One region of the Micromonospora sp. WMMD714 genome, then DNA from elsewhere that is predicted to be linked to it. Evidence: riboswitches for the same ligand, from Rfam matches in the RefSeq annotation. Region 1 holds a riboswitch; the other holds the start of a gene.
What was found. Region 1 has a riboswitch for cobalamin ahead of O7625_RS26145 (hypothetical protein). Riboswitches for the same ligand answer to the same signal wherever they lie in the genome.
Positions count from the first base shown of each region.

Region 1 (5,087 bases):
GCACCGTGCTCGGCTATCCCCGGATCGGCGCCCACCGCGAGTGGAAGCGGGCCGTCGAGGCGTACTGGGCCGGCACGCTGGATGCCGCCGGTCTGGAGGACGTCGCCACCGGGCTACGTGCCGACGTGTGGCGGACGCTGCGCGACGCGCGTCTCGACGCGATCCCGTCCAACACGTTCTCCTACTACGACCACGTGCTCGACACCGCCGTCGCGGTCGGTGCGGTCCCCCGCCGGTTCGCCCGGCTCGGCCTCGGGCAACTCGACACCTACTTCGCCATGGCCCGTGGCGTCGATGCGGCGCCAGCGCTGGAACTTACCAAGTGGTTCGACACCAACTACCACTACCTGGTACCGGAGATCGATCCCGACACCGTGTTCGCGGCGCATCCGGAGAAGGCCCTGGGCGAGTACGCGCAGGCGCGTGACCTGGGCATCACCACCCGGCCGGTGCTGGTGGGTCCGGCCACCTTCCTGCTGCTGGCCAAGGGTGACGATCCGTTCGGCCGGCTCGACGACCTGGTCGACACGTACGCCCGGATCCTCACCGCCCTGGCCGAGGCGGGCGTGGCGTGGGTCCAACTGGACGAGCCTGCCTACGTCGCCGACCGCAGCCCGGCTGAGATCGAGGGTCTGCGGCACGCCTACCGACGCCTCGGTGAGCTGCCCCACCGGCCCCGGATCTTCGTCGCCACCTACTTCGGTGACCTCGGCGACGCGCTGCCGGCGCTGCTGGACACCCCGGTCGAGGCGGTCGGCCTGGATCTGGTCGCCGGTGCGGGCAACCTGCACCGGCTCGCCGCCGCCGGTCCCCTGCGCGGCAAGACCGTCGTTGCCGGCCTGGTCGACGGGCGCAACGTCTGGCGCACGGATCTGCGCGCCGCTGTCGCCGCCGGCGCGACGGTCGGCGGACTGGCCGACCACGTGGCGGTATCCACGTCCTGTTCGCTGCTGCACGTCCCGGTCGACCTGTCCGCCGAAACCTCCCTCGACCCGCAGTTGTCCGCGCGGCTCGCGTTCGCCCGGCAGAAGGTCGACGAGGTGGTCCTGCTCGGCCGCGCACTACGCGACGGCACCACCTCCCTGCCCGCCCCGCTGCCGCCCGTCCCGGCGGCTTGGCGTCACGACGACGTCCGCGGTCGGTTGGCCGCGCTGCGCCCCACCGACCGGCAACGCGCCGACTATCCGTCCCGGGCCGCCCGCCAGCAGGAACGGTTGGGGCTGCCGGACCTGCCGACCACCACGATCGGATCGTTCCCGCAGACCACCGAGCTGCGCAGAGCCCGCGCCGCGCACCACGCCGGCACCCTCGACGACGCCGGCTACACGCAGCGGATGCGCGCCGAGGTGGAGCAGGTCGTCCGGTTGCAGGAACGGCTGGGCCTGGACGTGCTCGTGCACGGTGAGCCGGAACGCAACGACATGGTCCAGTACTTCGGCGAACAACTCGACGGTTTCGCGGCCACCACGCACGGCTGGGTGCAGTCCTACGGCTCCCGCTGCGTCCGCCCGCCGATCATCCACGGGGACGTGGCCCGACAGGTTCCGATGACCGTCGCCTGGTCCACCTACGCCCAGTCGCTGACCGACCGTCCGGTCAAGGGCATGCTCACCGGCCCGGTCACCATCCTGGCCTGGTCGTTCGTCCGTACCGACCAGCCCCTGGCCGACACCGCCGACCAGGTCGCGCTCGCGCTGCGCGACGAGTGCCGCGACCTGGAGGCTGCCGGCATCCGGATCATCCAGGTCGACGAGCCCGCCCTCCGGGAAACCCTGCCCCTGCGCCGGGCCGACCAGAAGGCGTACCTCGACTGGGCCGTCGGTGCGTTCCGGCTGGCCACCAGCGGGGTCGCCGACGACACCCAGATCCACACCCACCTGTGCTACAGCGAGTTCGGTGAGGTGATCACCGCCATCGACGCCCTCGACGCCGACGTCACCAGCATCGAGGCGTCCCGCTCGAAGATGGAGATCCTCGACGACCTCGCCGCGATCGGCTACCGCCGGGGCGTCGGCCCCGGCGTGTGGGACATCCACTCGCCCCGCATCCCACCCCACCACGAGGTGGTCGACGCGCTCCGCCGGGCCGTCGCGGCCGTGCCCGCCCGACGGTTGTGGGTCAACCCGGACTGCGGTCTGAAGACCCGCACCTATGCCGAGGTCGAGGCGTCCCTCCGGCACCTCGTCGCCGCTGCCGCCGAGGTCCGTCGGAGCTGACCGGGCCAGTCCGGGCGGGCTCCCAAGGGAGTCCGCCCGGACCCCGAGCCGTCCGCGCAACTCACCTACCGGCAGGGTCGGGCGGCTCAGGAGAGTGCCGTCGGATGCGGTGCGGTGTCCGGGTGGGTGTCGCGGTGGTTCATGTCGTCGGTGCGGGCATGACCGGCGGTCGCGGGATCCGCTGGGCGTCTGCCAGATCCCTGATCCGGCTGTCGGCATCGCGGTGAGCCCCGCAGCAGTCCGGCGTCGAATCGACGATCTGCCGGATGTCGGTGAGCAGTGTGCTCAGGGCTTTCACCTGGTCGGTCAGGCTGCGGTTTCGCGCTTCGCGGGCGCCGAGTTGCCGGCGCGCGGAAGCGAGACGTTCGTAGTCCGCCGCCGGGAGGACGACGACATCTTCGTCATCGATCCTGAGGTGGCGTGGTGCGGCGGTCTTGCTCACTGGCCGTTCCGTTCGGCCGGCGTGCCGGCGATGCCGGGAGTCACGGCGTCGGACGTTGACGGATGGGGCCGTTGTGCTGGTGGCGCTTGCATCTGGGTCTCCTTCTGCTGAGTCGCCCGAACTCGGCAGGGAGCGGTACGGTCGCACGCAGCACCGGATGTTGTGCTGTCGCCGATGGTCGACCCGCCCTCGAAGGTCGCCGAGCTCTCCACGCGCGGATACACGTGGGCAGCGGCAGGTCTTCGGACTCGTGGGCGTCGTGCTCAGGCCTACCGGCCGTCGCTTCCCAGGCCGTGCGGGCCCAGTGCTGATGACGGCGGTCGTTCCCACTCACCGCTGCGGGGCAGTCCCGGTCTCGCACCGGGTTCCCTCTTGCGCCGCCACGTGGTGGGCGTGGCGGACCAACTGCGGTGTCACGATATCGCGTCGGGTCCCGACGCGGCGGTGTTTCCTACTGCAACGTTGCGTACCGCGGGCGACGGTGAGTCGATGTGCCGTTGCTGACCGCGTTCGTGTCGGGTGGCGAGGGTACGGCCGGCTTCGTCCGGAGAGGACGGCGATCATGCCGGTTCTCACCAACCGTGTTCGCACGATGGCGCATTGACATCCTCTGTCGCGGAGATCAGACTGTCGCGACAACTTCATCAACGCGTGCGCGGGGGAAGTCCGGTCGAAGTCCGGCGCTGGCCCGCAACGGTAGGTCGTCGAGGTGGCAGACACCCCTGACGGCAAGTCCGAATACCCGCCGCACGCGTGATGTCCGTTCCCCACCCGTCGTGGCCCACGGGTCGGAGGCCGGTCGATCCTGCCTGCCGGTGGTGATCGTCCGGGTTCTGACGACCGCCGGGCCGGAAAGGCGCTTCCGATGGTCGTCCGCCTGAGCCGGCACCGCCTGCTCGCCCTGTTCTGCGGCGCACTCGCCGCTCTCACCCTTGCCACGCCCGCGGCCGCTGCGCCCGCACACCCCGGCGCCGACCGGGCCGGCGCCGCCGCCGGCTGGCTCGCGCGGCAGCTCGTCGACGGCGAACGATTCGAGGTGGTCTTCGACGGCGTCGCCTACCCCGACCAGGGATTGACCCTCGACGCGGTGTTCGCCTTCGCCGCCGCCGGTGTCGCCGACGACTTCGGGACGCGGGCACTGGACTGGGTCACCCGGCCGGACGTCCGCGACGGTTACGTCGGTGACGGCGGCGCCGAGGCGTACGCAGGCGCGACCGCGAAACTCGCCCTCGCCGTGCAGGTACGCGGGGGCGACCCGACCGACGTCGGCGGGGTCGACCTGATCGCCCGGCTGCGGGGGCTGGAATCGTCCAACGGCCGGTTCACCGACCGGTCGGCGTACGGGAACTACAGCAACGCGTTCAGCCAGTCCTTCGCGATCCTCGCCCTGGACCGCACAGCGCAGGGTGCGCCCGCGACCGCCACCACCTGGCTGGCCGGCACCCGCTGCCCGGACGGCGGATACCCGCTGCTGCCCGCCCAGCCGGTGTGTACCTCCGATGTGGACGCCACCGCACTGGCGGTGCAGGCGCTCCAGGCGGCGGGCCGCCCGGCCGACGCTGCCGCCGGGCTGCGCTGGTTGGTGTCGGTGCAGGGCGCCAACGGTAGCTTCACCGACCCGACGGGCATCCCGAACGCCAACAGCACCGGGCTCGCCGCGCAGGCGCTGCGCACCGGCCACCGGCCGTTGGCCTGGGCGCGGGCACGGACGTTCCTGGTCGGCCTGCAGGTGGGTTGCGGCGCAGCCCCGGCCGACCGGGGCGCGGTCGACTTCGACGGCGGCACCTTCGACCCGGCCACCGCCACCCGCGCCACCGGCCAGGCAGTCCTGGGCCTGACCGGTGCCGGCTACGCCACGCTCTCCGCTGCGACCGCCGGTTCCGACGCACCGGTGCTCACCTGTCCCTGACCTGTCACGCCGACCTGAACCCGGGAGGACCTGTGTTCCGTCTCCGATCCATCGTCCGCGTACGACTCGCCGGCCTGGTGGCCGCCGCCATCGCCGCTGTCGCCCTGACCGCCGTGGAGCCCGTGCCGCAGGCGGCGCACGCCGCCGCCTGCACCGGCACCACCGGGGTCACCGTCGTGGTCGACTACGGCGCGCTCGGCGGGGGCGTGCAGGTCGCGTGCGCCCTAGGCGACCCGGCCACCGGGTTGGCCGCCCTGCAGGGGGCCGGCTTCACGGTGACCGGCACCTCGCGCTGGGGTCTGGCGTTCGTCTGCAGGATCAACGGCAAGCCCACGGCCGCGACGGACCCGTGTGTCAACACACCGCCGGCCACCGCCTACTGGTCGTACTGGCATGCCCCCTCGGGCGGGTCGTGGTCCTACAGCTCCTCGGGCGCCAGCGGCTACAACCCGGCTCCGGGCAGTGTCGAGGGTTGGTCCTTCGGGGCGGGCGCACCGCCGAGCATCGCGGCACCCTGACC
Region 1 is NZ_CP120744.1:6,152,380-6,157,466, forward strand. Features, by position in the region: gene metE (5-methyltetrahydropteroyltriglutamate--homocysteine S-methyltransferase) at 1-2,216, shown strand, start outside; gene O7625_RS26145 (hypothetical protein) at 2,356-2,658, opposite strand; cobalamin riboswitch at 2,874-3,079, opposite strand; cobalamin riboswitch at 3,272-3,423, shown strand; gene O7625_RS26150 (peptidase) at 3,524-4,567, shown strand; gene O7625_RS26155 (hypothetical protein) at 4,600-5,085, shown strand.

Region 2 (6,618 bases), 1.7 Mb from region 1:
CTGTGGCCGAGCGCCGCGACGGCGTCGTCCGGGTGGCGCCGGACCGGCTGGAGCTGGCAGGCCTGGTGGACGTGGATGCACAGGCCGGCGGTGACCGAGTCCCGGGGTATTCCGCCCGGCGGTGCGGTGGTCGACGTCAGCCACTGCCGTAACGTCGTGCCGTCCGGGCATAATCGGACCCGGTCGGCCGGTGCGAGATGGGCGGCCACCTCGTCGAGCACGCGGAATGTCGCGTGGAAGTAGGTGGCGTTCGCTGGAATTGTATAGAGCGCGCGTAGCGCCGGTAACAGCCCGTCGTTCGCTCCGCCGAGACCGTCGAATAGCAGCATCGTACGCACAAGAAGCCTCTGCCTCGGAATAATGGGCGATGACGGTGTGAGTGTCGGATGATGGATACGTCGACGATCTTTCAAGATCTGAGTCAAGATGCTAGCACCGCGCCCAGGCTTCATCAACATCGATCGACGTCTAATGCGTTTAAGTCATTTTTATGGGCGCGTAACTTTTGTGGAGCTTTTTCGTGGACAATTCGGCCCCGGTCTGCCGATGTCGGTCGAATGACGCACGGGCGTGGTCCCGGGCGACGGGCGCCCCACGACCGCGGAACCGCGCGGCGGCCCGGCCCGGTGGGTACGCCACCGGGCCGGGCCGCCGCCCCACCGGGTCAGAAGTCGTCGTCGAAGGTGACCGTGCCGCTGACCCCGACCTGGTACGCCGACACCCGCCGCTCGAAGAAGTTCGACAGCTCCTGCACGTCCTGCAGGTCCATGAAGGCGAACGGGTTCTGCGCGCCGTAGCGCGGCGCGATGCCGAGCTGGACGAGCCGACGGTCCGCCACGTGCTCCAGGTACGCCCGCATGTCGGTCAGCGGCAGCCCGGAGACGCCCTGGTCGAGCAGGTCCTCGGCGAACTGCGCCTCGCACTCGACCGCCTCGGCGAGCATCTCGGTCACCTGCCGCTCCAGCTCGGCGTCGAACAGCTCCGGCTCCTCCCGCCGGACGGTCTCCACCACGTCGAACGCGAACGCCATGTGCATCGACTCGTCGCGGAACACCCAGTTGGTGCCCGACGCCAACCCGTTGAGCAGGCCCCGGGACCGCAGGAAGTAGACGTAGGCGAAGGCGCCGTAGAAGAACAGCCCCTCGATGCAGGCGGCGAAGCAGATCAGGTTCAGCAGGAACGCCCGCCGGTCGGCCCGGGTACGCAGCTCCCGCAGCGCGAAGACCGAGTCGATCCAGCGGAAGCAGAACTCGGCCTTGCGCCGGATCGACGGGATGTTCTCGATGGCCGCGAACGCGGCGAAGCGTTCCCGCTCGTCGGGGACGTAGGTGTCGAGCAGGTTCAGGTAGAACTGCACGTGCACGGCCTCCTCGAACAGCTGCCGGGACAGGTACAGCCGGCCCTCCGGGGAGTTGACGTGCTGGTAGAGGTTGAGTACCAGGTTGTTGGCGACGATCGTGTCGCCGGTGGCGAAGAACGCCACCAGCCGGGACACCAGGTGCCGCTCGGCCGGCGAGAGCCGCTCCAGGTCGGCGAGGTCGGCGTGCAGGTCGACCTCCTCGACGGTCCAGGTGTTGCGGATGGCGTCCTTGAACCGGTCGAAGAAGTGCGGGTAGCGCATCGGTCGCAGGGTGAGGTCCATGCCGGGGTCGAGCAGCAGCTGCCGCCCGGCGGTGCGGGGTTCGTCGACGGTGGTCACTGGCACGCCTCGCAGCTCTCGGGGTTCTCCAGGGAACAGGCCAGCGCCTCGGCGTCGGCCGTCACGGCCGGGGCGACGGTGACGGTGGCCTGCTGGATCCGGGTCGCCGGACGCGACCGCAGGTAGTAGGTGGTCTTCAGCCCGGACTTCCAGGCGTGCAGGTACATCGAGGACAGCTTGCCGATGGTCGGCGCGCTGAGAAACAGGTTCAGCGACTGCGACTGGTCGATGTACGGCGCCCGCGCGGCGGCCAGGTCGATCAGCGCCCGCTGCGGCAGCTCCCACGCGGTGCGGAACAGCTCCCGCACCTCGGCGGGCAGCTCGACGATGCCCTGCACCGACCCGTCGGCCCGCTTGATCCGGTCGCGGATCTCCGGCGTCCACAGGCCGCGGGCCTTCAGCTCGCGTACCAGGTAGGTGTTGATCTGGAGGAACTCCCCGGACATCGTCTCGCGCTTGAACAGGTTGGACACCTGCGGCTCGATGCACTCGTAGCAGCCGGCGATCGACGCGATGGTGGCGGTCGGGGCGATCGCGACCAGCAGCGAGTTGCGCAGGCCGTGCGCCGCGATCCGGGTGCGCAGCGCGGCCCACCGCCCGGCCTGGGTGGGCTCCACACCCCACAGGTCCGGGTGCAGGTCACCCCGGGCCGCCCGGGTCTGCGGGTACGCCGGGTGCGCGCCGAGGCGTTCGGCGAGGTCGGCCGACGTCTCCAGCGCGGTCAGGAAGATCTCCTCCTGTACCCGGGTGGACAGCTCCCGGGCGGCCACCGAGTCGAACGGCAGGCGCAACGCGAAGAACGCGTCCTGCAGGCCCATCAACCCCAGCCCGACCGGCCGCCAGCGCGGATTCGACGCCGCCGCCTGCTCGGCCGGGTAGTAGTTGACGTCGATCACCCGGTCCAGGAACACCACCGCCGTCCGCACCGTGGCGCGCAGCTTCTCCCAGTCGACGCCGTCGCCGGTCAGGTGCGCGCCGAGGTTGACCGAGCCCAGGTTGCAGACCGCCGTCTCGGTGTCGCTGTTGACCTCCAGGATCTCGGTGCACAGGTTGGACAGGTGGATCGTGTTGCCCGGCACGCCGGTCTGGTTGGACAGCCGGTTCGCCGGGTCCTTGAACGTCATCCACCCGTTGCCGGTCTGCGCCAGGGTCCGCATCATCCGCCCGTACAGGTCCCGGGCCTTCACCGTGCGGACCGCCTTCTTCTCCGCCACCCGGTACGCCGCGTCGAACGCCTCGCCGTACAGGTCGGGCAGCTCCGGGGCGTCCGACGGGTCGATCAGCGACCACTCGGCGTCGGCCTCGACCCGGCGCATGAACTCGTCGGGGATCCAGTTGGCCAGGTTGAGGTTGTGGGTGCGCCGGGCCTCCTCGCCGGTGTTGTCCCGCAGCTCCAGGAACTCCTCGACGTCCGGGTGCCAGGGTTCCAGGTAGACGCAGGCGGCGCCCTTGCGCCGGCCGCCCTGGTTGACCGCCGCCACCCCGGCGTCGAGGGTCTTCAGGAACGGCACGATCCCGTTCGACCGGCCGTTGGTACCCCGGATCAACGCGCCCCGGCCGCGCACCCGCGACCAGGAGATGCCGATGCCGCCGGAGAACTTCGACAGCTTCGCCACCTGGTGGTACCGCTCGTAGATCGAGTCCAGCTCGTCGCGGGGCGAGTCGACCAGGAAACACGACGACATCTGGGTGTGCCGGGTGCCCGAGTTGAACAACGTCGGGGAACTCGGCAGGTAGGCCAGCGACGACATCAGCCGGTAGAACCCGACCGCCTCGTCCGGCGTCCCGGACAGCCCGCAGGCCACCCGCAGCAGCCAGTACTGCGGCGTCTCCACCACCAGCCGCGACTCGGGGTGCCGCAGCAGGTACCGGTCGGCCACCGTGCGCAGCCCGAAGTACTCGAACCGCAGGTCACCGGCCGGGTCGACGGCGTCGTCGAGTTGTCGTGCGTGCCGGGCCACGAACGCGGCCGTGTCGTCGGCGATCAGGCCGAGGCCGTGGGCGTACCGGACGGACTCGCTGAAACTCGTCACCGACTGCCCGCGCACCTCCTTCTCCACGAACCCGGCCAGCAGCCGCGCCGCGAGCCGGGAGTACTGCGGCTCCGTGCCGATCAGCTCCGCCGCCGTCTGGATCGACAGCCTGTCCACCTCGGCCGTGGTCGCCCCGTCGTAGAGACCGTTGACCGTCGCGGTGGCCACCCGCAGCGGATCCACCTCGTCCAGGTCGGCGGCCCACCGGGCGACGGCCGTGACGATCCGGTCGACGTCCACCGGCTCGGTGCCGCCGTCGGGCCGGCGTACCCGCATCACCGGCCGGCGCGGCTCCACCTCGCCGGCACCGGGCGGGGGACTCTCCTGTACGACCGTCATGACCTCTCCTCGCCGTCACCGATGACCATCGGACGCGGGAGAACGCCAACGGGCGCGGCGCGACGGCCGACCCGGAACCTGGCGTCGGTCGTCCCGCGCGACCTCAGGCCGCCGCGCGCGGCAGCGCACGGCGCGCTGGCAGGTCTTCGGACTCGCGGGCCGGACCGGGGTCCACCGGTCGCCTACTGGCCGTCGCTTCCCAGACCTCGCGGTCCAGTGCTCGATGACGGCGGTCGTTCCCACTCACCGCTGCGGGGCAGTCCCGGATTTCCACCGGGTTCCCTGTTGCCTCGACCGGACCACCGGGCCCGGCCGAACCAGCTGCGTGGCACACCATATATGGCGTAGATGGGGGAGAGGCAACACTAGATGTCGCGGGGGCGTGTCGGATAACTCTCACCCGACCGCGCGGTGGCCCGCAGTGAAGCCAGCAACCGCAGCGCGTCCGCGTCGGCGCTGCCGGGCTCGGCGGTGAAGACCAGCATGACCGGGCCGGGGCTGCCGGGCAGCGGATAGGTGTCCCAGTCCAGGACGATGTCGCCGACCCCGGGGACCTGGAAGGTCTTGGTGCCGCTGACCGACTCGCGGACGTCGTGCCGGGACCACAGCCGGCGGAACTCGGCGCTGCGGATGCTCAGCTCACCGACGATCGCGGTGGCCCGGGGGTGGGTGGGGTCGGTGGCGACCGCGGCCCGCAACATGCCGATGTAGTCCAGCGCCTGCCGCTCCCAGGCCGCGCACCGCCGGGTCCGGGTCGCCGCCTCGTCGAACATCAGCAGCAGCATGTTGAGCCGGTCCGGCGGGTAGCCGTCCGGGTCGCCGAGCAGCGCCACCGCCCACGGGTTCCAGGCGAGCAGGTCCAGGTGGCGGCCGAGCACCACCGCCGGGGTGTCCATCACCCGCAGCAGCCGCCGGGTGCTCTCCGGCACCCGCTCCGGGCCGTGGTCCACCCGGGCCGGCACCGGCCGGCGGGCGGCCCGGGCCAGGGTGAACAGGTGTCGGCGTTCCCCGGCGTCGAGGCCGAGCGCGGCGGCGAGCGCGTCCAGCACGTCGTCGGAGGGGCGAACCTCGCGGCCCTGCTCCATCCGCTGGTAGTAGTCGGTGCTCAACCCGGCCAGCAGCGCCAGCTCCTCGCGGCGCAGCCCGGTGACCCGGCGTCGTCCGCCCGGCTCCAGGCCGACGTCGCGGGGGTGCAGCCGGCCGCGCCGGGCGCGCAGGAAGTCACCGAGCTCGCGGGCGTACGGATGGGTCATGTCGCCAGTGTGACGCGGCCCGGACCGGCGCGGGTAGGTCTGCGGGACCTAGGCAACCGGGTACGACCGGTCCCGCCCGGCCCGGCCGTAGCGTCGGTGACCCCAGCCGACCGTCAGGGAGCAGCAGATGACCTGGACCGCCGACCACATCCCCGACCAGCACGGCCGCACCGCCGTCGTGACCGGCGCGAACTCCGGCCTCGGCCTGGTCACCGCCACCGCGCTGGCCCGTCGGGGCGCACGGGTGGTGCTCGCCGTCCGTGACACCGCTGCCGGCCGGCGGGCCGCCCAGCAGATCGGCGGTGACGTCGAGGTACGCGAGTTGGACCTCGCCTCACTGGCCTCGGTGCGGGCGTTCGCGGCGGCCCTGGCCGCCGACCACCCGAGGATCGACCTGCTGGTGAACAACGCCGGCGCGGTGCTGCTCGGCCCGCGCCGCACCAGTGCCGACGGCCACGAGCTGCACCTCGCCACCAACCTGCTGGGCCACTTCGCGCTGACCGGCCTGCTGCTGGGCAACCTGGCCGCGGCGCGGGCGGCCCGGGTGGTCAGCCTCAGCTCGATCGTCCACCGCAGGGCACACCTGGACTTCACCGACCTGATGATCGAGCGCGGCTACTCGGGCTCCACCGCGTACGGCCGGTCCAAGCTCGCCACCACCGTCTTCGGGGTCGAGCTGGACCGCCGGCTGCGCGCCACCGGGTCGCCGGTGCTCAGCGTGCTGGCCCACCCCGGCGTCACCCGCACCAACCTGACCCCGCGGGCCTGGTCCCACCAGGGCCGGCGCGGCCGGGTGCTGGCCCGGCTCAGCCTGCTGGCCACCCAGCCCGTCGAGCAGGGCGCGCTGCCCCAGCTGCGGGCCGCCACCGACCCGGCGGTACGGGGTGGCCAGTTCTTCGGCCCGGCCCGGTTCTTCCAGACCTGGGGTCCGGTCACCGAGGTCCGGTGCAGCCGGGAGGCCGCCGACCCCGCCGTCGGCCGTCGGCTCTGGACGGTGGTCGAGGAGTTGACCGGCGTCCGCTACCCCTGACACCGGGGCGCACTAGCATGGCTGCGGTCGGTGACGGCGGCGGAGACGAGGCGAGATGAGATGGCTCGGGCGGGTACTGGGCGGCGGGAACCGGCAGGTCCAGGAGGATCCGGTCCGGCAGGCGGCGCTGTCGGCCGAGGTGCGGCAGCGGTTCGGCACCCACCTGGCCGTCCGACCGGCCGACCAGGTGGCGGCGATCGTCGGCCTGCTCGACGACGGCGACGGCCTGGTGGTGGCGGCCACGATCGTCGGTGAGTTCGCCAC
Region 2 is NZ_CP120744.1:4,412,032-4,418,649, forward strand. Features, by position in the region: gene O7625_RS19035 (hypothetical protein) at 1-329, opposite strand, end outside; gene O7625_RS19040 (ribonucleotide-diphosphate reductase subunit beta) at 665-1,642, opposite strand; gene O7625_RS19045 (ribonucleoside-diphosphate reductase subunit alpha) at 1,696-4,071, opposite strand; cobalamin riboswitch at 4,191-4,408, opposite strand; gene O7625_RS19050 (helix-turn-helix transcriptional regulator) at 4,437-5,324, opposite strand; gene O7625_RS19055 (oxidoreductase) at 5,452-6,354, shown strand; gene O7625_RS19060 (hypothetical protein) at 6,410-6,618, shown strand, end outside.
Region 2: another riboswitch for cobalamin. It lies ahead of O7625_RS19045 (ribonucleoside-diphosphate reductase subunit alpha); the one in region 1 lies ahead of O7625_RS26145 (hypothetical protein).